DNA from 3 places in the Pseudomonas sp. microsymbiont 2 genome. Region 2 is predicted to be linked to each of the others. Evidence: predicted binding sites of a transcription regulator. Region 2 holds the regulator's gene; each other region holds the start of a gene.
The links. The regulator sigma-54, encoded in region 2, starts transcription at its own class of promoters, with help from an activator protein. The targets are predictions, from matches to a motif close to ANTGGCATNNANNTTGCTNT.

Region 1: the regulator sigma-54 is predicted to act here: its motif matches at 4,887-4,906, upstream of nirB (nitrite reductase large subunit NirB).
Region 3: the regulator sigma-54 is predicted to act here: its motif matches at 6,066-6,085, upstream of glnA (glutamate--ammonia ligase).

Annotation. Positions count from the first base shown of each region.
Region 1 is NZ_CM139112.1:1,489,798-1,497,798, forward strand. It holds gene map (type I methionyl aminopeptidase) at 1-243, opposite strand, end outside; gene ACYUME_RS06780 (ParD-like family protein) at 240-443, opposite strand; gene ACYUME_RS06785 (molybdopterin-dependent oxidoreductase) at 750-4,718, shown strand; gene nirB (nitrite reductase large subunit NirB) at 5,039-7,591, shown strand; gene nirD (nitrite reductase small subunit NirD) at 7,591-7,959, shown strand.
Region 2 is NZ_CM139112.1:4,717,987-4,725,987, forward strand. It holds gene ACYUME_RS21295 (KpsF/GutQ family sugar-phosphate isomerase) at 1-815, shown strand, start outside; gene ACYUME_RS21300 (KdsC family phosphatase) at 816-1,340, shown strand; gene lptC (LPS export ABC transporter periplasmic protein LptC) at 1,349-1,921, shown strand; gene lptA (lipopolysaccharide transport periplasmic protein LptA) at 1,908-2,432, shown strand; gene lptB (LPS export ABC transporter ATP-binding protein) at 2,433-3,158, shown strand; gene ACYUME_RS21320 (RNA polymerase factor sigma-54) at 3,332-4,828, shown strand; gene hpf (ribosome hibernation-promoting factor, HPF/YfiA family) at 4,907-5,215, shown strand; gene ptsN (PTS IIA-like nitrogen regulatory protein PtsN) at 5,227-5,691, shown strand; gene rapZ (RNase adapter RapZ) at 5,694-6,548, shown strand; gene ACYUME_RS21340 (HPr family phosphocarrier protein) at 6,569-6,841, shown strand; gene ACYUME_RS21345 (ZIP family metal transporter) at 6,999-7,892, opposite strand; gene ACYUME_RS21350 (superoxide dismutase) at 7,904-8,001, opposite strand, start outside.
Region 3 is NZ_CM139112.1:5,420,175-5,428,175, forward strand. It holds gene ACYUME_RS24355 (NEL-type E3 ubiquitin ligase domain-containing protein) at 1-2,115, opposite strand, end outside; gene typA (translational GTPase TypA) at 2,291-4,111, opposite strand; gene thiI (tRNA uracil 4-sulfurtransferase ThiI) at 4,239-5,693, opposite strand; gene glnA (glutamate--ammonia ligase) at 6,183-7,589, shown strand; gene ACYUME_RS24375 (chorismate mutase) at 7,778-8,001, shown strand, end outside.

The sequences.
Region 1 (8,001 bases), 2.6 Mb from region 2:
GCCGTGACAGACCACATGGTCCACCGAGGTGTTGAGCGCGTAGGGAAAACCGTACTGCCCCTTGCTCGCCGGCCTGGCCTTGAGGGTTTCGACGATGAACGCCTCGGCGCGATCGTTGATCTGCATGGTCGTCACCCCTGGGCGGACGAAACCATCGAGGTCGGCGAATACCCGGGCCAGCAGCTGGCCGGCGCGACGCATCAGCTCGAGTTGCGCGGCGTCCTTGAGGATGACCTTGCTCATTGCAGCAGTTCCTTGAGGTTGGCCTGCTCCTGGCGCAGCAACTGGCGCAGCAGGTCCTGGTAGGTGGCTTGCGGGTGCAGCTCGGCGAGCATGCCGAGGCGGATCCAGTGTTCGGCCTGGGCGTTGATCGAGCGCGACAGGGCGGCGCTGGCCACGCGCAGGTCTTCGTGGAGGTCGTCGGAGATCTTGACGATGCCCATGGGAATATCATCCGTATACGAAATGTATTCGAATCATATGGTTTTGGGCCTTGATGTGCCACCCGCTGGTGCGCGAATCCCTGTCTCGGTGCACGAATTGTCATGGAACAGGCCCCCAGGTTCGCCAGCGCGCTGCCGAACCTGGGGGCCGCGATGAGCTGGCCCGGGATTTGCTGATTCAGAGACATCCAGGCCATCAACGTCGATGGCCATTCTCGTCACGACGAAGGCGCCGTGTCGCCCCGCTTGCCGCTTGCAGGCCGGGGTGGCCGGCGCCTTCGTCGTTCCAGCAGCAGGAGTACGTCGATGAGCGGCAGCGAGGTGCGCAGTGTCTGTCCGTATTGCGGGGTCGGATGCGGGATCGTCATGAGCGTGAGCGACGGCAAGGTGGTCAAGGTCAGCGGCGACAAGCAGCACCCGAGCAATTTCGGGCGCCTGTGCAGCAAAGGCCAGACCGCCCACCTGCCGCTGGGCAATGGACGTATGGTTCAGGCGTTCGTGCGCCGCCAGCGCAGTCAGGAGCCGGTGCGCAGTGGTATGGATGCGGCCATCGTCGAGACGGCCGGGCGCCTGCGCACGATCATCGATGAGCATGGCGCCGATGCCGTGGCTTTGTACGTGTCCGGGCAGATGTCGCTGGAGGCCCAGTACCTGGCGAACAAGCTGGCCAAGGGCTTTATCCGCACCCGTCATATCGAGTCCAACTCGCGCCTGTGCATGGCCAGTGCCAGCAGCGGCTACAAGCAGTCGCTGGGCGCCGACGGGCCGCCGGGCAGCTATCAGGATTTCGAGCGCGCCGAGGTGTTCCTGGTGATCGGCGCGAACATGGCCGACTGTCACCCGATCCTGTTCCTGCGCCTGCTCGATCGGCTCAAGGCCGGGGCGAAGCTGATCGTCGTCGATCCCCGGCGCACGGCCACCGCCGACAAGGCCGACCTGTTCTTGCAGGTGCGTCCGGGCACCGACCTGGCGCTGCTCAACGGCCTGCTGCACCTGCTGCACGCCAACGGCGATATCGACAGCGATTTCATCGCCCGCCATACCGAAGACTGGGAGACGCTGCCGGCCTTTCTCGACGACTACCATCCCGAACGGGTCGCGGCCATCACCGGCCTGGCCGAGGCCGATATCCGCGAGGCCGCGCGCCTGATCGGCGGCGCCGGCGAGTGGATGAGCTGCTGGACCATGGGCCTGAACCAAAGCATCCACGGTACCTGGCACAGCAACGCCCTGTGCAACCTGCACCTGGCCACCGGCGCCATCTGCCGCCCCGGCAGTGGGCCGTTCTCGCTCACCGGCCAGCCCAACGCCATGGGTGGGCGCGAGATGGGCTACATGGGGCCGGGCCTGCCGGGGCAGCGCTCGGCCCTGGTCGAGGCCGACCGTGCCTTCGTCGAACAGCAGTGGCGACTGCCAGCAGGCACGCTGCGCAGCGAGGGCGGCGAAGGCACCGTGGCCTTGTTCGAGCAGCTCAAGCGCGGCGAGGTGAAGGCCTGCTGGATCATCTGCAGCAACCCCGTGGCCAGCGTCGCCAACCGTCAGCAGGTGATCGACGGCCTGCGCCAGGCGCAACTGGTGATCAGCCAGGATGCGTTCCTGGACAGCGAGACCAATCGCTACGCCGACATTCTCCTGCCCGCCGCACTGTGGGCCGAGGGCGAGGGCGTGATGATCAACAGCGAGCGCAACCTCACCCTGATGCCGCGAGCCGTCGCGCCTCCCGGCGAGAGTCTGGAGGACTGGCGCATCATCGCCCGTATCGCCTGCGCCATGGGCTATGCCGAGGCCTTCGACTACGCCGATGCCGAAGCGGTGTACGACGAGATCCGGCGCTTTCACAACCCCGCCAGCGGCTATGACCTGCGCGGCATCGGCTATGCCGAGCTGCGCCAGGGGCCATGGCAGTGGCCGTGCGCGCCCGGGCGCGGGAATGACCGCAGCCCACTGCGCTATGTCACCGACGGCAGCCCGTCGACACTGGTCTTCCCCACCGCCAGCGGCAAGGCGCGGTTCCTTGCCCGGCCCTGGCTGCCGCCGACCGAGCTGCCCGACCAGGCGTTCCCGTTCGTGCTCAACACCGGGCGTGTGCAACACCACTGGCACACCCTGACCAAGACCGGCAAGGTGGCGAGCCTGAACAAGCTCGAACCCGGCCCTTTCGTCGAGATCAATCCTGCCGATGCCCGGCGCCTGGGCATCGCCGATCGCGACCAGGTATCCATCCGCTCGCGCCGAGGCCAGGCGCTGCTGCCGGCGCGCCTCAGCGAGCGAGTGCTGCCGGGCGGCTGCTTTGCGCCGTTTCATTGGAACGACCTGTATGGCGAGCACCTGGCGATCAACGCGGTGACTTGTGACGCGGTCGATCCGACTTCGCTGCAGCCGGCTTTCAAGCACTGTGCCGTGGCGCTGGAGCGGGTCGCCGGACCGCGCATCGACGCCCTCGACCTCAACCATGCCATGCCCGAGGAGTCCGCCGCCGTGCCGACCGCCACGCTGTCCCGCCTGCTTGGCCTGCAAGCGCTGCCGACACCGGTGCTGACGGAACAGGAGCGCCATTATCTGCAGGGGTATCTGCTCGGCCTCGGTCAGGCGCGCGGCGAAGGGGTGCCGAGCCTGCCGGTCTGCGCGCCGCTGGCGCCCGAGCGGCGGCTGTTCGTCGATGGCCTGTTGGCCGGTCTGTTCGCCCGTGCGGCGTCCGAGCCTGCCGCCGTGGTGCCGCGTCATCGCGTGCTGTGGGCTTCGCAGACCGGCAATGGCGAGGCGTTGGCCGAACGCTGCGCGCAACGCCTGCGCGAGGCGGGCCTGGCGGTCGAACTCAGCTGCCTGGAGGCGGTAAGCCCGGCGCAATTGCAGGATGCCGCCAGCGTGTTGCTGATCGCCAGCACCTTCGGCGACGGCGATGCCCCGGACTGTGGCGCGGCGTTCTGGCAGGCCTTGCAAGGGCAGACGAACGCTGTCGCCTGGCCCTACGCGGTGCTGGCCCTGGGCGATTCGAGCTACGCTCAGTTCTGCGGCTTCGGACGCAAGCTCGACCAGCGCCTGGCGGAGCTCGGCGGGCGACGCCTGCTGGCGCGGGTCGACTGCGAGCCTGATTTCGACGCGCCGTTCGCCGCGTGGCTCGACGCCTTGCTGCCGGCGCTGGGCAGCAAGGCGTCTGACGCTGGCGCCCTCGATGTTCCCGTTGCCGCACAGCGTCCCTGGCCTGCGCGCTTGCTGGAAAATCGCCTGCTCAACAACCCCGGCTCGACGAAGGAGACCCGGCAACTGGTGTTCGACCTTGCCGGCAGCGGTCTGGACTACCAGCCCGGCGATGCGCTGCGGGTCTGGCCGCGCAATTGCCCGGCGCTGGTCGACGAACTGCTGGCGCTGATGCAGCTCGACGGCCAGACCCAGGTTCAGCTCGACGGGCACGCGCCCATGCCGCTGTCGCAGGCACTGGAACGCCATCTGGAGATCGCCCGGGTCACCGTGCGACAACTCGAAGCGTTCAGCCAGCAGGCGGGCGCCTTGGGTGAACTGCTGGTGCCCGAGCGCCAGGGCGAGCTCAAGGCCTGGACATCGGGGCGCCAGCTGGCGGACGTGCTGCGCGAGTTTCCCCAGCGCTTGCCGCTGGAGCGCTGGCTGGCGCTGCTCAAACCCTTGCAGCCACGCCTGTATTCGATCAGCTCCAGCCCCAGGGCGCATCCCGGTCAGGTGCACCTGACCGTTGCCACGGTGCGTCATGGCGAACGCAAGGGCGTCTGTTCGAGCTTTCTCGCCGATCGCGCGGATGACCTGGAGGTGGCGATCCTGCCGCAACCGTCGAAGCATTTTCGCCTGCCCGAGGATGATCGCACGCCGATCATCATGATCGGTCCTGGTACTGGAATCGCGCCGTTCCGGGCCTTTCTCGAGGAGCGCGAGCAGCGTCGGGCCGTCGGCGGCAACTGGCTGTTCTTCGGCGAACAGCAGGCGGCGTGCGACTTCTATTACCGCGAGCAGCTGCAGGCCTGGGAGGCCAGCGGGCATCTGCGCCTGAGCACGGCGTTCTCCCGTGACCAGGCCGACAAGGTCTACGTGCAACAGCGCATGCGGGAGCAGGGCGCCGAACTGTGGCGCTGGCTGGAAGCGGGAGCGTACGTGTATGTCTGCGGCGATGCCCAGCGCATGGCCAGGGACGTGGACGCGGCGTTGCGTCGGCTGGTGGCCGAGCAGGGTGGCATGAGCGACGAGGCGGCGGCTGCCTATGTCGAGGCGCTGGGGCGGGACAAGCGCTATCGGCGTGACGTGTACTGAGTGCCCTGGGTTGGTGAGGGGCGCACCTTGATTGTGCGTTTCAGATAGGGGGTGTTGCGCTTGTGCTGGCCTCTTCGCGGGCAAGCCCGCTCCCACAAGGCTTGTGAGGCCCCTGTGGGAGCGGGCTTGCCCGCGAAGAGGCCGGTACAGGCAGCGCCACAAGATGCTTTTGGCACGCTCCCTGCTTCGACTGCAACACAACAGCCCCACCGATCAACGGCGATCGATCAGGGGCCGCACCCCGATGAGTACAGGCAAAGGCGCCTGGAGCACACGCTCCAGGCGCCTTTTTCGTTTTCCGTGAGCGATGAGGATCGGCTATGCAGGCAACAGCGAACGAGGCACAACGCGCACGACTGGTCATCGTCGGCAATGGCATGGTCGGCCACCACTGCGCCGCCCAACTGATCGAGCGCGGCGCCCTGGCGCGCTTCGAGCTGCATGTGTTCGGCGAAGAGCGCCAGCGTGCCTACGACCGGGTCCACCTGTCGGAGTACTTCACCGGCAGCTGTGCCGAGACCCTGGCCCTGTGCGGGCCTGACTACTACGACCAGGGTGGCGTGCATCTGCACCTGGGCGAGGCGGTGCTGGACATCGACCGGGAACGCCGCGAGGTGGTCACCGCCGAAGGCCGCTACGGCTACGATCAGTTGGTCCTGGCCTGCGGTTCCTACCCGTTCGTGCCGCCCATCGAAGGCTCCAGCGGCAATGCCCGCCTGGTCTATCGCACGCTCGACGACCTCGATGCGATCCGCGCCGCCGCCAGCGGCGCGCGCCGGGGTGTCGTGGTGGGTGGCGGCCTGCTGGGCCTGGAGGCGGCCAACGCGCTCAAGTCCCTGGGGCTGGAGGCGCATGTGGTGGAGTTCGCGCCACGGCTGATGCCAGTGCAACTGGACGGCGAGGGCGGCGCCGCGCTCAAGGCGCGGATCGAGGCGCTGGGCGTGGGCGTGCACCTGTCCCGCGCCACTCAGTCGATCAGCGCGGGCGAGCAGTACCGCTATCGCATGAACTTCGACGGCGGCGAGCACCTGGAGACCGACCTGATCGTGTTCTCCGCCGGCATCCGGCCCCAGGACGCCCTGGGGCGCGCCTGCGGCCTGGAGATCGCCGCCCGGGGTGGCGTGGTGATCGATGATCATTGCAGAACCAGCGACCCGCATATCTTCGCCATCGGCGAGTGCGCCTCGTGGAACGGCAGCGTGTTCGGCCTGGTCGCCCCGGGCTACGCCATGGCGCGCAACCTCGCGGCGCTGTTGGCGGGCGAGTCGGCGGGCGCATTCACCGGCGCGGACATGTCGACCAAGCTCAAGCTGCTGGGCGTGGATGTCGGCTCCATCGGCGATGCCCACGGCGCCACTCCAGGGGCACGCAGCTACCGCTTCATCGACGAGGCCAACGCGGCCTATCGTCGACTGGTGGTGGACGCCAGCGGCAAGCGGGTGCTCGGCGCCGTGCTGGTGGGCGACAACAGCTACTACGACACCTTGCTGCAGTACGCGCAGAACGGCATCAAGCTGCCGGACGACCCGGCCGCGCTGATCCTGCCACAAGGTAGCGGCGTGCCGGCCCTGGGCGCCGACGCTCTGCCCGCCGGCGCGACCATCTGCTCATGCCACAACATCAGCAAGGGCGCGGTGTGCGCGGCCATCGACGGCGGCTGTGGCGACCTGGCGGCGGTGAAAGCCTGCACCAAGGCCGCCAGCGGCTGTGGCGGTTGCGCGGCGCTGCTCAAGCAGGTCGTCGAGCACGAACTCGGCGCCCGTGGCGTGACCGTCGACAAGAGCCTGTGCGAACACTTCGCCTACACCCGCCAGGAGCTGTACGGGCTGGTGCGGGTCGAAGGCATCCGCTCTTTCGGCGAACTGCTCGAACGTCACGGCAAGGGGCACGTGGGCTGTGATATCTGCAAGCCGACGATAGGCTCGATCCTCGCCTCATGCTGGAACCAGCCGATCATGGACCCGGCCCTGGTGCCGCTGCAGGACACCAATGACACCTTCATGGCCAACATGCAGAAGAACGGTACCTACTCGGTGGTGCCGCGCATCCCGGGTGGAGAAATCACGCCGGACAAGCTGATCGTGATCGGCCAGGTGGCGAAGAAATACGACCTCTACACCAAGATCACCGGCGGCCAGCGCATCGATCTGTTCGGCGCCCAACTGCATGAGTTGCCGTTGATCTGGGGCGAGCTGATCGACGCCGGCTTCGAGACCGGGCATGCCTACGGCAAGTCCACGCGCACGGTGAAGTCCTGCGTGGGCAGTACCTGGTGCCGCTACGGCGTGCAGGACAGCGTGGCCATGGCCTTGCGCCTGGAGGACCGCTACAAGGGCCTGCGCGCGCCGCACAAGCTCAAGTTCGCGGTGTCCGGCTGCACCCGCGAATGCGCCGAGGCGCAGAGCAAGGACATCGGCGTGATCGCCACCGACAAGGGCTGGAACCTGTACGTATGCGGCAATGGCGGCATGCGCCCGCGCCACGCCGAGCTGTTCGCCACCGATCTGGACGACGAGACCCTGGTGCGCCTGATCGACCGGGTACTGATGTTCTACATCCGCACCGCCGACAAGTTGCAGCGCACCTCGGTATGGCGCGAGAACCTGGAGGGCGGGCTGGACTACCTCAGGCAGGTGATCGTCGACGACAGCCTGGGGCTGGCCAGCGAACTGGAAGCGCAGATGCAGCACGTGGTCGAGCGCTATGAGTGCGAATGGGCCAATGCGCTCAAGGACCCGGAAAAGCTCAAGCGCTTCCGCACCTTCGTCAACGATCAGCGGACCGACCCGGATGTGCACTTCGTCCGCGAGCGTGGCCAGCGTCGGCCGGCCGCGCCGCTGCACCTGATCCCCACTCACGAGGAGGTTGTGTGATGAACCCGTCCAACAATAGGGCTGTTGCTCATGAACCCAGCTGGCGGAAGGTGTGCCAGGCCGGCGATCTGGTTGCCGACTCCGGGGTGGTGGTGTGGCACGACGGCGAGCAGGTGGCGTTGTTCTACCTGCCGGGGCAGGGGCGCGAGCTGTATGCCGTCGGCAACCGTGATCCGCGTTCCGGCGCCAACATCATCGGCCGTGGGCTGGTGGGCGATGTGCAGGGGGCGCTGGTGGTGGCCGCGCCGCTGTACAAGCAGCACTTCTGCCTGCAAAGCGGCGTCTGTCTCGAGGATCCGTCACAGCATTTGCGAGTATGGCCCGTGCGCCTGGCGGACGGCGCGGTGCAACTGGCGACCAGCCCGTAGCGGCCGCTCTGTTGCAGCTTGGCTGCGCGCGGATACACTGCC
Region 2 (8,001 bases):
AGTCCGGCCACATCGGCAACAAGATCGCCGCCACCCTGGCCAGCACCGGCACCCCGGCGTTCTTCGTGCATCCAGCCGAGGCCAGCCATGGCGACATGGGCATGATCACCCGTGACGATGTCATTCTTGCCCTGTCCAACTCCGGCAGCACCGCCGAAATCGTCACCCTGTTGCCGTTGATCAAGCGCCTGGGCATCCAGATGATCAGCCTGACCGGCAACCCGGATTCGGCCCTGGCCCAGGCCGCCGAGGTCAACCTCGACGCCAGCGTCGCCCAGGAAGCCTGCCCACTCAACCTGGCGCCGACCTCCTCCACTACCGCGGCCCTGGTCCTGGGCGACGCCCTGGCCATCGCCCTGCTCGAAGCCCGGGGCTTCACCGCCGAGGACTTCGCCTTTTCGCACCCCGGTGGCGCACTCGGCCGCCGCCTGCTGCTGAAAGTCGAGAACGTCATGCATGCCGGCGAAGAACTGCCCCAGGTCAAAAGCGGCACCCTGCTCAAGGACGCACTGCTTGAAATGTCTCGCAAAGGCCTGGGCATGACCGTCGTCCTCGGCAGCGACGGCAAGCTCGCCGGCGTCTTCACCGACGGCGATCTGCGCCGCAGCCTGGATCGCAACATCGATGTGCACAAGACCCTCATCGACGAGGTCATGACCGTGCACGGCAAGACCGCCCGCGCCGAGATGCTCGCCGCCGAGGCTCTGAAAATCATGGAAGACCACAAGATCAGCGCACTGGTGGTCGTCGACCAGGACGACCGCCCGACCGGCGCCCTGAACATGCACGACCTGCTGCGCGCCGGAGTGATGTAAATGAACCAGGACCTGATGCAACGCGCCAAGGCCATCAAGCTGGCCGTGTTCGACGTCGATGGCGTGCTCACCGACGGCCGCCTGTACTTCCTCGAGGACGGCAGCGAGTTCAAGACCTTCAACACCCTCGACGGCCACGGCATCAAGATGCTCATGGCCTCGGGCGTGACCACCGCGATCATCAGCGGACGCAAGACCCCGGTGGTCGAGCGCCGGGCCAGGAACCTGGGCATCCCGCACCTGTTCCAGGGCCGCGAGGACAAACTGGTGGTACTGGACGGCCTGCTCGCCGAACTCGGCCTAAGCTATGAACAGGTCGCCTACCTGGGCGACGACCTGCCCGACCTGCCGGTGATTCGCCGCGTAGGCCTGGGCATGGCGGTGCACAACGCCGCGCCGTTCGTGCGCCAGCACGCCCACGGCGTCACCCAGGCTCGCGGCGGCGAAGGCGCCGCCCGCGAGTTCTGCGAACTGATCATGCAGGCCCAGGGCACCCTGGACGCTGCCAACGCCAACTACCTGTAAGGCCACCCATGTTCAGCAAGAAGGTTCGAAATTTTGCGCTGTTTGGCGTGATCGCCGCAGTGCTGGCGGCGGTGGGCTACTGGAACATCAGCCCCGAGAGCTTCCTCGACAAGCCGACCGTCCAGACCAACGACAGCGCCATCGACTACTACGCCGTCAACGCCCACACCCTGCAGTTCCTGCCCGACGGCAAGCTGCAGTACGAGATGACCGCCGACAAGGTCGAGCACCTCAAGGCCAGCGAAGTCACCCTGGTGACCACGCCCGACCTGCACATGTACCGTGGCACGGAGTATCCGTGGCACGTGCAGAGCAAGCGCGCCGAGGTCAACCCGGACGGCACCGAGGTCGAACTGATCGACGAAGTGCGCGTGGCGCGTACCGACGAAAAACAGCGCGAGACCATCATTACCAGCTCGCGCATGACCGTGTTCCCGCAGAAGCAATATGCGCAGACCGAGCAAGCCGTTAGAATCGACGGCGCCGGTGGCACGACTACGGGCAAAGGAATGAAAGCGTATTTGAAAGAAGGCAGGATGGACCTGCTCTCTAACGTAAGAGGACAGTATGAGGCTCGTTAAAACCCTCCCCCTTTTGCTCAGCCTGGGCGCAGCACTGGGAAGCGCGAGCGCCTTGGCCCTGCCGAACGACCGTGACCAGCCGATCCGCATCCAGGCGGACAACGCCCACCTGGACGACAAGCAAGGTGTAGCCACCTACACCGGCGATGTGATCATCACCCAAGGTTCGATGATGATCAAAGGCAACACCGTGACCATGACCCGCGCCGCCTCCGGCGATATCGACGTGGTCACCTCGGTGGGCAACCTGGCCTATTTCGAACAGCAGCAGAGCGCCGCCAAGCCCGACAAGATGAAAGGCTGGGCCGTGACCATTCAGTACCAAGCGCAGAAAGACACGGTGATTCTCACCGACCGCGCCAAGGTCGAGAACGAAGGCAACACTACCGAAGGCGAGAAGATCGTCTACAACACCAAGTCCCAGGTGGCTACCGCCGGGCGTGGTGGCAACGTGACTGCACCACGTCAGCGCATCGACATGGTCATTCAACCGAAGAAAAAGGCCGAGTAAATGGCAACCCTCAAAGCCCAGCACCTGGCCAAGAGCTACAAGGGCCGGCAAGTCGTGCGCGACGTCAGCCTGTCCATCGACAGCGGCCAGATCGTCGGCCTGCTCGGCCCCAACGGCGCCGGCAAGACCACCTGTTTCTACATGATCGTCGGCCTGGTCCAGGCCGACCAGGGGCGCGTGCTGATCGACAACCTCGACGTCAGCCACCAGCCCATGCATGGCCGCGCCCAGGCTGGCATCGGCTACCTGCCGCAGGAAGCCTCGATCTTCCGCAAGCTGTCGGTGGCCGACAACATCATGGCCATCCTCGAGACCCGCAAGGACCTCGATCGCGAAGGCCGGCGCAAGGAGCTGGAAAGCCTGCTGCAGGAGTTCCACATCAGCCACATCCGCGACAACCTGGGCATGAGCCTCTCCGGCGGTGAGCGTCGCCGTGTCGAGATCGCCCGCGCCCTGGCCACCGCGCCCAAGTTCATCCTGCTGGACGAACCGTTCGCCGGTGTCGACCCGATCTCCGTCGGCGACATCAAGCAGATCATCCACCACCTCAAGAACAAGGGTATCGGCGTGCTGATCACCGACCACAACGTTCGCGAGACCCTGGATATCTGCGAAACCGCCTACATCGTCAACGATGGCCAGCTGATCGCCGAAGGTGACGCCGAGACCATCCTGGCCAACCAGCTGGTCAAGGAAGTGTACCTGGGGCACGAGTTCCGGCTCTGACCCAGCCTGCCCGGAGCACTGGCGAATGCGCCCAATCGGGGCTTAAGTTGTCACAGTGCTCTAGGCAAACGCTGCAATTTCAGGCATATAACTTGCTTAGATTCGGCGCCCAAGCGCCCTACGTGTAGTGGATGGCGCATGCGCGCCGGCGAACAAGGTATTAAGCCCCTGCCATGAAACCATCGCTCGTCCTAAAAATGGGCCAGCAACTGACGATGACCCCTCAGTTGCAACAGGCCATCCGTCTACTCCAGCTCTCCACCCTGGACCTCCAGCAGGAAATCCAGGAAGCGCTGGAATCCAATCCGATGCTCGAACGTCAGGAAGACGGCGACGACTTCGACAACAGCGACCCGATGGCGGACAACGCCGAAAGCAAGCCGGCAGCCGAAGTCCAGGACAACAGTTTCCAGGAAACCACCACCAGCACCAGCGAGAACCTGGAAGACGGTGAGTGGGCAGAACGCATTCCCAACGAGCTGCCAGTCGATACCGCCTGGGAAGACATTTATCAGACCAGCGCCAGCAGCCTGCCCAGCAACGACGATGACGAGTGGGACTTCACTACCCGCACCTCCGCCGGCGAAAGCCTGCAGAGCCATCTGCTGTGGCAGCTCAACCTCGCTCCGATGTCCGATACCGACCGCCTGATCGCGGTCACCCTGATCGACAGCATCAACGGCCAGGGCTACCTGGAGGACACGCTCGAGGAAATCTGCGCCGGCTTCGACCCCGAGCTCGACATCGAGCTGGACGAAATCGAAGCCGTGCTGCATCGCATCCAACAGTTCGAACCGGCCGGCATCGGCGCCCGCTCCCTGGGCGAGTGCCTGCTGTTGCAGCTACGCCAGCTGCCCGCCTCGACGCCTTGGATGAGCGAGGCCCAGCGCCTGGTCACTGACTTCATCGACCTGCTCGGCAGCCGCGACTACAGCCAGCTGATGCGGCGCATGAAGCTCAAGGAGGACGAGCTGCGCCAGATCATCGAGCTGGTGCAGACCCTCAACCCGCGTCCCGGCTCGCAGATCGAGTCCAGCGAGCCTGAGTACGTGGTCCCTGACGTGATCGTGCGCAAGGACAGCGATCGCTGGCTGGTCGAGCTCAACCAGGAAGCCGTTCCGCGCCTGCGCGTCAACCCGCAGTACGCCGGCTTCGTACGCCGCGCCGACACCAGCGCCGACAACACCTTCATGCGCAACCAGTTGCAGGAGGCGCGCTGGTTCATCAAGAGCCTGCAAAGCCGCAACGAGACCCTGATGAAGGTGGCGACGCAGATCGTCGAGCATCAACGTGGCTTCCTCGACCATGGCGACGAGGCCATGAAGCCGCTGGTCCTGCACGATATCGCCGAGGCGGTGGGCATGCACGAATCGACCATTTCCCGGGTGACCACGCAGAAATACATGCACACGCCTCGCGGAATCTACGAACTGAAATACTTTTTCTCGAGCCACGTGAGCACCGCCGAAGGGGGCGAATGCTCGTCCACGGCGATCCGCGCGATCATCAAGAAACTGGTGGCCGCGGAAAATCAGAAAAAGCCATTGAGTGACAGCAAGATCGCTGGTTTACTGGAGGCACAAGGCATCCAGGTAGCCCGTCGCACCGTCGCCAAGTACCGCGAATCGTTGGGCATCGCCCCCTCGAGCGAGCGCAAGCGACTGATGTAGCCCCCGGATGTGCCACAGCGTTTCAGCGGCAGGTGCAACACCTGCCCTTTATGCACGGGCAACAAAAGGAGAAGCTGTATGCAAGTCAACATCAGTGGACAGCATGTAGAAGTCACTCAACCTCTGCGCGATTACGTGCTCGAAAAACTCGCCCGCGTGGAGGGTCACTTCGACAAGATCACCAATGCGACGGTGATCATGAAGGTCGAGAAGCTGCAGCAGAAGGTTGAAGCCACACTCCAGATTCCCGGTGGCGAGGTCGTCGCCAACGCCGAACACCAAGACATGTATGCCGCGATCGACGCCCTGGCCGACAAGCTCGACCGCCAACTGAAAAAACACAAGGAAAAACAGCAAAGCCTGCTGCAAGGTGCAGCCGCCCGCTGATCCCCTCATCCATGATCCGACTTGAAACCATCCTGACCCCCGGCCGTTCCCTCGTGAACGTGCCGGGTGGCAGTAAGAAGCGCGCCCTGGAAAAGGTCGCCACCCTGATTGCCGAGCAAGTACCAGAGCTGGAGATGCAAGACGTCTTCGACACGCTCATCGCTCGGGAAAAGCTGGGCTCCACCGGCTTTGGCAATGGCATCGCCATCCCCCACTGCCGGCTTGTGGGCTGCACCGCGCCAGTGAGCGCCCTGCTGCACCTGGATGCCCCCATCGATTACGATGCCATCGATGGCGCCCCGGTCGACCTGCTGTTCGTCCTGCTGGTCCCGGAAGCCGCCACCGATGCCCACCTTGAACTGCTGCGCCAGATCGCCAGCATGCTCGATCGCAAGGAGGTCCGTGATCGCCTGCGTGCCGCCGACAGCAGCGAGACCCTGTACCAGGTCGTCCTGGACGCACAGAACGAGCACTGAACATGCGCCTGATCATCGTCAGCGGCCGCTCCGGCTCCGGTAAGAGCACCGCCCTCGACGTGCTGGAAGACAACGGCTACTACTGCATCGACAACCTGCCTGCCGGCTTGTTGCCACAGCTGGCGGAAAATGCCCTGGTCAACACCGAGCTGCTGCAACCGAAGGTCGCGGTCTCCATCGATGCACGCAACCTGCCCAGCCACCTGTCACGCTTCCCCGAATTGCTCGAAGAGGCGCGCGCCCGGCACATCCAGTGCGACGTGCTGTATCTGGACGCTGACGAAGAAACCCTGCTCAAGCGCTTTTCGGAAACCCGGCGGCGTCACCCACTGACCAACGACAGCCGCTCGCTGGCCGAAGCGATCCGGGTCGAGAGCGAGCTGCTGGGGCCGATCGCCGATCTGGCCGACCTGAAGATCGACACCACCAACCTGAACCTCTACCAGCTGCGCGACTCGATCAAGCTGCGCCTGCTCAACCAGCCCGAACCGGGCACGGCGTTCCTGGTCGAATCGTTTGGCTTCAAACGCGGCATGCCCGTGGACGCGGATCTGGTGTTCGACGTGCGATGCCTGCCGAACCCCTACTGGAAGCCGGAACTTCGTGACCATTCCGGCCTCGAACAACCGGTGATCGACTACCTGGCCGCGCAGCCGGATGTCGAGGAAATGTTCCAGGACATCTCCAGCTACCTGCTCAAGTGGCTGCCGCGCTTCGCCGCCAGCAACCGCGCTTATGTCACCATTGCCATCGGCTGTACCGGTGGCCACCACCGCTCGGTGTATATCACCGAACGGCTTGGCCAACTGCTCCAGCAATCCCTGAAAAACGTCCAGGTTCGCCACCGCGACCTCTAGCCCACAGGATCCACCCCACGATGCCCGCCCGCGAAATCACCATCATCAACAAGCTGGGCTTGCACGCCCGGGCGGCGGCCAAGTTCGTCGGCGTGGCGGGGCGCTTTCCGTGCGCGGTGCGGGTTGGCCGCGCGCCTGACAAGCTGGTGGACGGCAAGAGCATCATGGCGGTGATGATGCTCGCCGCCGGCAAGGGCACTCCAGTCCATCTGCACACCGAGGGCGAGCAGGACGGTGAAGCCATGGAGGCGCTGGTCGCGTTGATCGAGAACTTCTTCGACGAGGGCGAGTAACGCCGCCAGCGACTGCGCACGCTTCCTGTAGGAGCGGCCTTGTGTCGCGAAAGGGCTGCGCAGCAGCCCCGGCAATCCAGCAGTGTTGTTGAAATCTTGGGGCTGCTACGCAGCCCTTTCGCGACGCAAGGCCGCTCCTACAGGGGCCGTGCCGAGCTCAGGACAGCGCCGTGTCCATGACCATCATCAGGCAGAACCCGACACACAGCCCCAGACTCGCCAAACGGTGATGCCCATTGCTGCGCGACTCGGGAATGATCTCCTGCGTCACCACCAGCAACATCGCCCCCGCCGCACAGGCCAGGCCCAACGGCAGCAGCAGCTCGGCGACATTCACCAGCCAGGCGCAGACCACCGCCGCCAACGGCTCGACCAGCCCGGACGCGGCGCCGATCAGGAACGCCTTGAAACGCGGCATGCCCGCCCCTGCCAGCACCAGCGCGATCACCAGCCCTTCCGGCACATCCTGCAGGGCGATGCCCATGGCCAGGCTGTCGGCATCGGGCATGCCGCCACCGGCGGAAACGCCAATGGCCATGCCTTCGGGAATGTTGTGGGCAATGATCGCGATGACGAACAACCAGATCCGTGCCGCGATCACCGGCTGCTGCGCAGTGCCCACCAGGGCCTCGGGTGAAGCCCCGGAGACCTTCAGGTCGACCAGGAACAGGCACAGGGCCCCGAACAGCAAGCCCGCGCTGATCAGGGCGCCGGCTCCCCAGGGAGTGAAGCCGATGGACTGGGCCGCCCCCAGCCCGGGAATGATCAGGGAAAACGCGGTGGCCGCAAGCATCACGCCCGCGCCGAAGCCCAACAGGGTATCGGCCAGGGCCACCGGCATGTTGCGGATCACCAGCACCGGTACCGCGCCCAACGCCGTCCCCAGTGCGCACAATGCGCCGCCCTCAAGGGCACGCAACATGCGCGGCTCCAGGTCCAGCCAGGCGATGCCCCGCGCCACCAGCAACGCGGTGCCGACCAGCAACAGCATGGTCCCAAGCGCCAGGCGGAACAGGCGCACACTGCTGACAGACATCACCTCGGCGCGCATACCGGTCAGGCTCACTTCAGGGCTTCAAGGTAGCGACGTTCCACTTCGGCCCAGTCGACCACGCTGTAGAAGGCGCCAATGTATTCCGGACGACGGTTCTGGTACTTCA
Region 3 (8,001 bases), 700 kb from region 2:
GTGAAGCGCCTGATAGCGAGTTTCGAATGCAGCAGCTCGCGTTGCGGCATTGGCCGAGGGCAGTTCGCTGACCACCTGCTCATCGAGCCTGAAGCGCTCAAGGGTGTCTTCGAACAACGCAGGGGGACGCAGGTTATCGCTGTACATGCCCCGCAGGACGGTTTCCGAGGTACCGCTGACCCATAGCACGCGCTGCGCGGTGCTAGCATCGATTCGAGCTGTATTCAGACCCACACGCCGAACCAGCATGTGCCCCTGCCATTCGAGAGGTTGATCCAGCTCATGTTGCCAGGTACCGGCACCGTTATGGCGGGCGATCGGAGGATAACGATCAGCATCGCTGGGGTGTTCGAGCCGATACTGGCCGCCAGACCCTGTTGGGCTGACCGAGTAGACCTTGTCTTCAAGCGCAAGCCAGGTCTTGCCTTGATAGTGATAAAGCCCGAACTCATCTGGTTTCAAGTCGGCGGGCAAGATTACATCGTGGGCAAAGGGGGCTAGATCGGGGTACCAGAAGCGGGTTTTGCCATCGGGCATTTCCACAGGCTTGAGCTCTTCGATGAACGAGGGGGTCTCTACCGGGGCTCTTTCCACCGCGGGGGTACCGGCGCCGGCTCCCGCCACGCCCAGGGCAGCGAACAACGCCACGTTCTCCATCACATCCACCAGATAGCCCAGTGCCTGCTCACGGTCATCGTTGGCCCAACTTTCCAGGCCGTCAAAAACTTCGAAACCGATCTGCAAAGCGGTCACGCCCATCATGACCGGCCCCAGCCCCGGCACGAAAAACGCCGCGACATTGAGCACTTGGAAGGCCGTCTGAATGAAGTAAGCCTTGCGCTTTTGCGCAGTCATCTCATCTTCGGATGCGGTGGAAACAGCATGAAACGCTGCATCATCCTTAAGGCGGGCTTTTTTGTTGGCCACCAGCTCATCGAGGAACGGTAACCCGAAGTAGTGCACCCCCAAGGGTATTTCCGCTGCCGGGTCAGGCTGCACCCGGTAAAACTTCGCCTCCGGATCCCATTTCATGGGAATCAACCGCTGCTGCAGCTTAGCCATGAGTTCTTCTTCATAGCGAGCCGGCAGCAAGCGCTGCAAGCTACTCACCTTGAGATCCAGCAGTTGCCGTGGCAGCTCTGCGATCAGTGCATCGATCGACGGGTACTCCACCAAAGGCGTGGAGGCGCCAGGCAAATAGCACACCAGCCGCCCCCTGTAAGGAGGAACACCGATGATCAAGGCACCGGTGAGCTGGCGCTTCCACAGCGTAATGAAGTTGCACTGCAAGCGGCTGCCCTGATAGCTGGCCTCGTTGTTGAGCGATAGCTCCAGCAACGCCTCGTACATGGACTCACTAAGTTTTTCGCGCATGTACGCAAGGTGAGCATGAACCCTGAAGGCATAACGCTCACTGTCGCTGAGCAGCTGCGCAGGCGCGGATTGCCAGGTCGCGTCGATCAACGCCTGGTACTGGCCACCGATGTCCAGCTCCCGCGACAAGGCCGCGAACTGATCAGCCACGACGGGCAGCCTGTTCCCTGTCGCGCGGGTGAGGACGAACGCATCACTGTCGAGAATGACAGCCTGCATCGAGTCAGCGTCCATGCCGCCAGGCTGCGCTTCCGATGCCTCGAAATTCTGCATGGCGCAACGCAGCAGTGATTGGGTGGCCAATTTCAATGCGCGCTGGGCATCGGTGAGCGGATCTCGATCGAAGCTCAGCTTGTACTCCACGGCCTTGCGGGGATTCACCAGATAGGTCTTCGACATATCCAGATCGAGGCCGAAGCGCTTCTTGAAGGCCGGAGTCAGGATTTTCGAGGCGAACGCGTCCAGGTCTGGCAGCGGTGCAAGCAATGCGGCCAGATCGGCTTCGCACTGCCGATACGCAGCGTAGTCATCGGCAAGCGTGCGAGCGACTTGCGGGTGCAGCAGACGCGCTTGCAAGAACCAGGATGGGGGAGACTTGATCGCTTTGCGCAGATCCTGATGATCTGCAGGCTTCGCCGTCGATATCCAGGCGGGCAGTTTGCTTTCGATCACACGCTGGCGAGCAAATCTATCGTGCTTGGCAGGCGCGGCTTCATCGGAAACAGATGAGGGAGAGGTCATGGGCGAGGCTCCTTGAATGGAACGCTCGATGCTAGGGGTCACTCACCGTCGGCAAGCGTTAGCATGTTCTATGCGACCAGCCTGTTCGCCCTTGGGCCGAGGCTTGGTGCTCGCACAAAGAAAACGCCCCCGGCCTTTCGACCGGGGGCGTTTTCATTCAGCCTGAACTAATGTCTCAGTTCTTGGCTTTCTTGGCAGCGCGGGTACGCTCGCCTTCGTCGAGGATCTTCTTGCGCAGACGGATCGACTTCGGCGTCACTTCGCACAGCTCGTCGTCCTGGATGAATTCCAGGGCCTGTTCGAGGGTGTGGCGAACCGGCGGAACCAGGGCGATGACTTCGTCCTTGCCCGAAGCACGCATGTTGTCGAGCTTCTTGCCTTTGGTCGGGTTCACGCCCAGGTCGTTGTCACGGCTGTTCAGACCGATGATCTGACCGTTGTAGATCTCCTGGCCGTGCTCAACGAACAGCTTGCCGCGAGCCTGCAGGGTTTCCAGCGAGTAGGTCAGGGCCTTGCCGGTCTCGACCGAAACCAGGACACCGTTCAGACGGCCGGACATCTGGCCCGACTTCATGGTGTCGTAGCGATCGAAGATCGAGGTCAGGATGCCTGCACCGTTGGTCAGGGTCAGGAACTGGTTACGGAAACCGATCAGACCACGGGCTGGAATGTTGTATTCCAGGCGAACACGGCCCTTGCCATCCGGAACCATGTTGGTCAGGTCGCCTTTACGCAGACCCATCTCTTCCATGACCTTGCCCTGGGATTCTTCAGGGATGTCGATGGTGACGTTCTCGAACGGCTCCTGCTTGACGCCGTCGACTTCGCGGATGATCACTTCTGGACGGCCTACGGCCATCTCGAAGCCTTCGCGACGCATGGTTTCGATCAGTACCGACAGGTGCAGCTCGCCACGGCCCGATACCTTGAACTTGTCAGGGGAATCGGTTTCCTGAACGCGCAGGGCAACGTTGTACAGCAGCTCTTTGTCCAGGCGGTCCTTGATGTTGCGGCTGGTGACGAACTTGCCTTCCTTGCCGCAGAACGGCGAGTCGTTGACCTGGAAGGTCATCGAAACGGTTGGCTCGTCGACGGTCAGCGGCTTCATCGCTTCTACCGCGTCCGGGGCGCACAGGGTGTCGGAAATGAACAGCTCGTCGAAGCCGCTGATGCAGACGATGTCGCCAGCCTGGGCTTCCTCGACGTCGACGCGGTGCAGGCCGTGGTGACCCATCAGCTTCAGAATACGGCCGTTACGCTTCTTGCCGTTGGTGTCGATGGCGACGACCGGGGTGTTCGGCTTGACGCGACCACGGGCGATGCGGCCAACACCGATAACGCCGAGGAAGCTGTTGTAGTCCAGTGCCGAGATCTGCATCTGGAACGAACCGTCACGGTCGACGTCCGGTGCCGGTACGTTGTCGACGATCGACTGGTACAGCGCGGTCATGTCTTCGCCCATGGCGGTGTGGTCCAGACCGGCGATGCCGTTCAGGGCCGAGGCGTAGACGACTTTGAAGTCCAGCTGTTCGTCGGTGGCGCCGAGGTTGTCGAACAGGTCGAAGATCTGGTCCAGAACCCAGTCAGGACGCGCGCCCGGACGGTCGACCTTGTTGATCACGACGATCGGCTTCAGGCCGGCTTCGAAGGCCTTCTTGGTCACGAAGCGGGTTTGCGGCATCGGGCCGTCCTGGGCGTCGACCAGCAGCAGCACCGAGTCGACCATCGACATTACACGCTCGACCTCGCCACCGAAGTCGGCGTGGCCGGGGGTGTCGACGATGTTGATGTGGTAGCCGTTCCAGTTGATGGCGGTGTTTTTCGCCAGAATGGTAATGCCGCGCTCTTTTTCCTGGTCGTTGGAGTCCATGACGCGCTCGTCGTTGAGCTCGTTACGCTCCAGGGTGCCGGACTGGCGCAGGAGTTTGTCGACCAGGGTGGTTTTACCATGGTCAACGTGGGCGATGATGGCGATGTTACGCAGATTTTCGATCACAACTGTATCTCGATCAGAGGATTCGGTTGCCGCCAGTGTAGGCGGCCAATGTGTACGGTTTGCGGCTCAGCGGGCCCGGTGGTCGGGAGGGCGATGGCGGATGCTGCCGCCATACAGCCCTGGCGTCTTATGTCGGACGATAAACACGCACATTGGCATGTCCCTCACTGAGCAGGTGGTGTGCGTGCAGACGGCTCATCACACCCTTGTCGCAATACAGCAGGTACTGGCGGTTGGCATCCAGGTGCTTGAACTTGCTGTTGATCGCGTAGAACGGCAGGGCCTGGACTTCGATGCCCTCGATCACCAGGGGTTCATCTTCCTGGGCGTCGGGGTGGCGGATATCGATGACGATCTGGCCCGGCAGGGCCTCGGCCACCTCTTCGATTTCGACATCCTTGCCCAGCTCGTCGATCACATGGTCGATGGAGATGAACTTGGCGCGCTCCAGGGCGCGCTCCAGCACCGCCATGTCGAACTGCTTCTCTTCGTGCTCCATGCGATGACGCTTGGCATGGGTGGTCGGGTTCACCGAGATCACGCCGCAGTACTCGGGCATGTGCTTGGCGAAGTCGGCGGTGCCGATTTCGGTGGCCTGGTCGATGATGTCCTGCTTGTGGCTGGCAAGCAGCGGGCGCAGCACCAGCTTGTCGGTGGCCGAATCGATGATCGACAGGTTCGGCAGGGTCTGGCTGGACACTTGCGAGATCGCCTCGCCGGTGACCAGCGCGTCGATCTGCAGGCGGTCGGCCATGTGTGCGGCACCGCGCAGCATCATGCGCTTGAGGGTCACGCCCATGTAGCTGTTGTCGACCTTGTTGAGAATTTCGCCGACCACTTCCTCGAACGGCACGCTGATGAACAGCACGCGCTGGCTGCTGCCGTACTTTTTCCACAGGTAGTGGGCGACTTCCATCACGCCCAGCTCGTGGGCACGGCCACCGAGGTTGAAGAAGCAGAAGTGCGTCATCAGGCCGCGGCGCATCATCTGGTAGGCGGCCACGGTGGAGTCGAAGCCACCGGACATCAGCACCAGGGTCTGCTCCAGGGCGCCCAGCGGGTAGCCGCCGATGCCGTTGTGCTGGTTGTGGATCACGTACAGGCGCTGGTCGCGGATCTCGATGCGCACCAGCACTTCGGGCTTCTTCAGCTCGATGCCGGCGGCGCCGCACTGCTGGCGCAACTGACTGCCGACGTAGCGGTCGACGTCCATCGAGGTGAAGTCGTGGTGGCCGCCGCGCTTGCAGCGCACGGCGAAGTGCTTGCCGGCCAGCAGGTGGCCGAAGTGGTGCTTGCACTTGGCGACGATGTCGTCGAAGTCGCCCAGCGGGTATTCCTCGACCTGCAGGAAGTGGGTGATACCCGGGGTGCAGGTGAGGCGCTCGATCATCTCGCGCTGGACCTTTTCGTCCTCGACGCGGGTGACCACCTCGAGATTGTCCCAGACACCATCGACCGCGAGCTCAGGATCGAGGTCCTTGAGCACGTTGCGGATGTTCTTGCCGAGCTGGCGGATGAAGCGCTTGCGCACCGGCCGGCTCTTGATGGTGATTTCCGGGAAGACTTTGACGATAAGTTTCATTGGTTTAACAGCGCGCGCAGGGCCTGCCAAAAATAGGGGGCGCGAATTATAGCGGAAATCGCTCAAGGTTTGAGCAACTTTTGATCAGAAGCTTTGCAATGAATGCGCCAGGGGCTTGTGCAGCGCCTGTACCGGCCCTTTCGCGGGCAAGCCCGCCTCCCAGGGATCGCACAATCATCGAAGCCAGTGGAGATCCTGTGGGAGCGGGCTTGCCCGCGAAAGGGCCCCCGAAAGAAGCACAACGCCTCAGTGGCGCACCAAAATAGTGCCATGCATTCAAAAAGCGCCTTTTAACGGTGCATTCTTTCCACCCCGCCACCTCGCAAATGCCTGCCAACGCCCCCTTTTATCCCGACCTCGCCATTTTCGGGCACTGGCATGCAATTTGCTCCCTTGTGAGGCAGGTAAGCTTGGCCGACTATCCGCGCCCGGCAACACCCTTTTTCCAGGGCAGCGGCCCACCGCGCCCTAGACCATCCGGAGGACAACATGTCGAAGTCGGTTCAACTCATCAAAGATCATGACGTCAAGTGGATTGATCTGCGTTTCACGGACACCAAGGGCAAGCAGCACCACGTCACCATGCCGGCTCGCGATGCGCTGGATGAGGACTTCTTCGAAGCCGGCAAGATGTTCGACGGCTCGTCGATCGAAGGCTGGAAAGGCATCGAAGCCTCCGACATGATCCTGCTGCCGGACGATTCCTCCGCCGTGCTGGACCCGTTCACCGAAGAGCCGACCCTGATCCTGGTCTGCGACGTGATCGAGCCGTCCACCATGCAAGGCTACGACCGCGACCCGCGCGCGATCGCCAAGCGCGCCGAAGAGTTCCTGAAGTCCACCGGCATCGGCGACACCGTGCTGGTGGGCCCGGAGCCAGAGTTCTTCATCTTCGACCAGGTCAAGTTCAAGTCGGACATCTCCGGCTCGATGTTCAAGATCTACTCCGAGCAAGGCTCGTGGATGACCGACCAGGACGTCGACGGCGGCAACAAGGGCCACCGTCCAGCCGTCAAGGGCGGCTACTTCCCGGTTCCGCCGTGCGACCACGACCACGAAATCCGTACTGCCATGTGCAACGCCATGGAAGAGATGGGCCTGGTCGTCGAAGTTCACCACCACGAAGTGGCCACCGCCGGCCAGAACGAGATCGGCGTGCGCTTCAACACCCTGGTGACCAAGGCTGACGAAGTCCAGACCCTGAAGTACTGCGTGCACAACGTGGCCGACGCCTACGGCAAGACCGCTACCTTCATGCCGAAGCCGCTGTACGGCGACAACGGCTCGGGCATGCACGTGCACATGTCGATCTCCAAGGACGGCAAGAACACCTTCTCCGGCGAAGGCTATGCCGGCCTGTCCGACACCGCCCTGTACTTCATCGGCGGCATCATCAAGCACGGCAAGGCCCTGAACGGCTTCACCAACCCGGCCACCAACTCCTACAAGCGTCTGGTGCCTGGCTTCGAAGCCCCGGTCATGCTGGCCTACTCGGCCCGCAACCGTTCCGCCTCGATCCGTATCCCGTACGTGTCCAGCCCGAAAGCCCGCCGTATCGAAGCGCGCTTCCCGGACCCGGCCGCCAACCCGTACCTGTGCTTCGCCGCCCTGCTGATGGCTGGCCTGGACGGTATCCAGAACAAGATCCACCCAGGCGATGCCGCCGACAAGAACCTGTACGACCTGCCGCCTGAAGAGGCGAAAGAGATTCCACAGGTTTGCGGCAGCCTGAAGGAAGCCCTGGAAGAGCTGGACAAGGGCCGTGCGTTCCTGACCAAGGGCGGCGTGTTCTCCGACGACTTCATCGATGCCTACATCGAGCTGAAGTCCGAAGAAGAGATCAAGGTCCGCACCTTCGTTCACCCGCTGGAATACGACCTGTACTACAGCGTGTGATGTAGGCGACGCCTTGGCGTCACCGGCATCGCTGTGAAACGGCCTCCCTCGGGAGGCCGTTTTCATTTTCACGCTCGCAGAATCGGACTAAACCTATGGCCGACTTCGCTCGTTTGCTGAGACTCAGGTCTCCATTCAATCCAGGAGATCGCCATGCGTACCGCCCTTGTCTGACTTGCAGCCTGGCCTTGTCCGGCTGTGCCTCCCCAACATCGCCCGATCCGGCACTCGAGCAGCTGCTCGACACCCTCGAGCAGCGCCTGGACCTTGCCGAAGCAGTCGCCCTGCACAAGTGGGACCAGCGCCAGCCGGTGCAGGCCAGCGCGCGCGAAGCCCAGGTGCTGGCCAGCGTGCGCCAGGCCGCTCCCGCCCATCACCTGGCACCCGCTAGGGCCGAAGCCTTCTTCGCCGA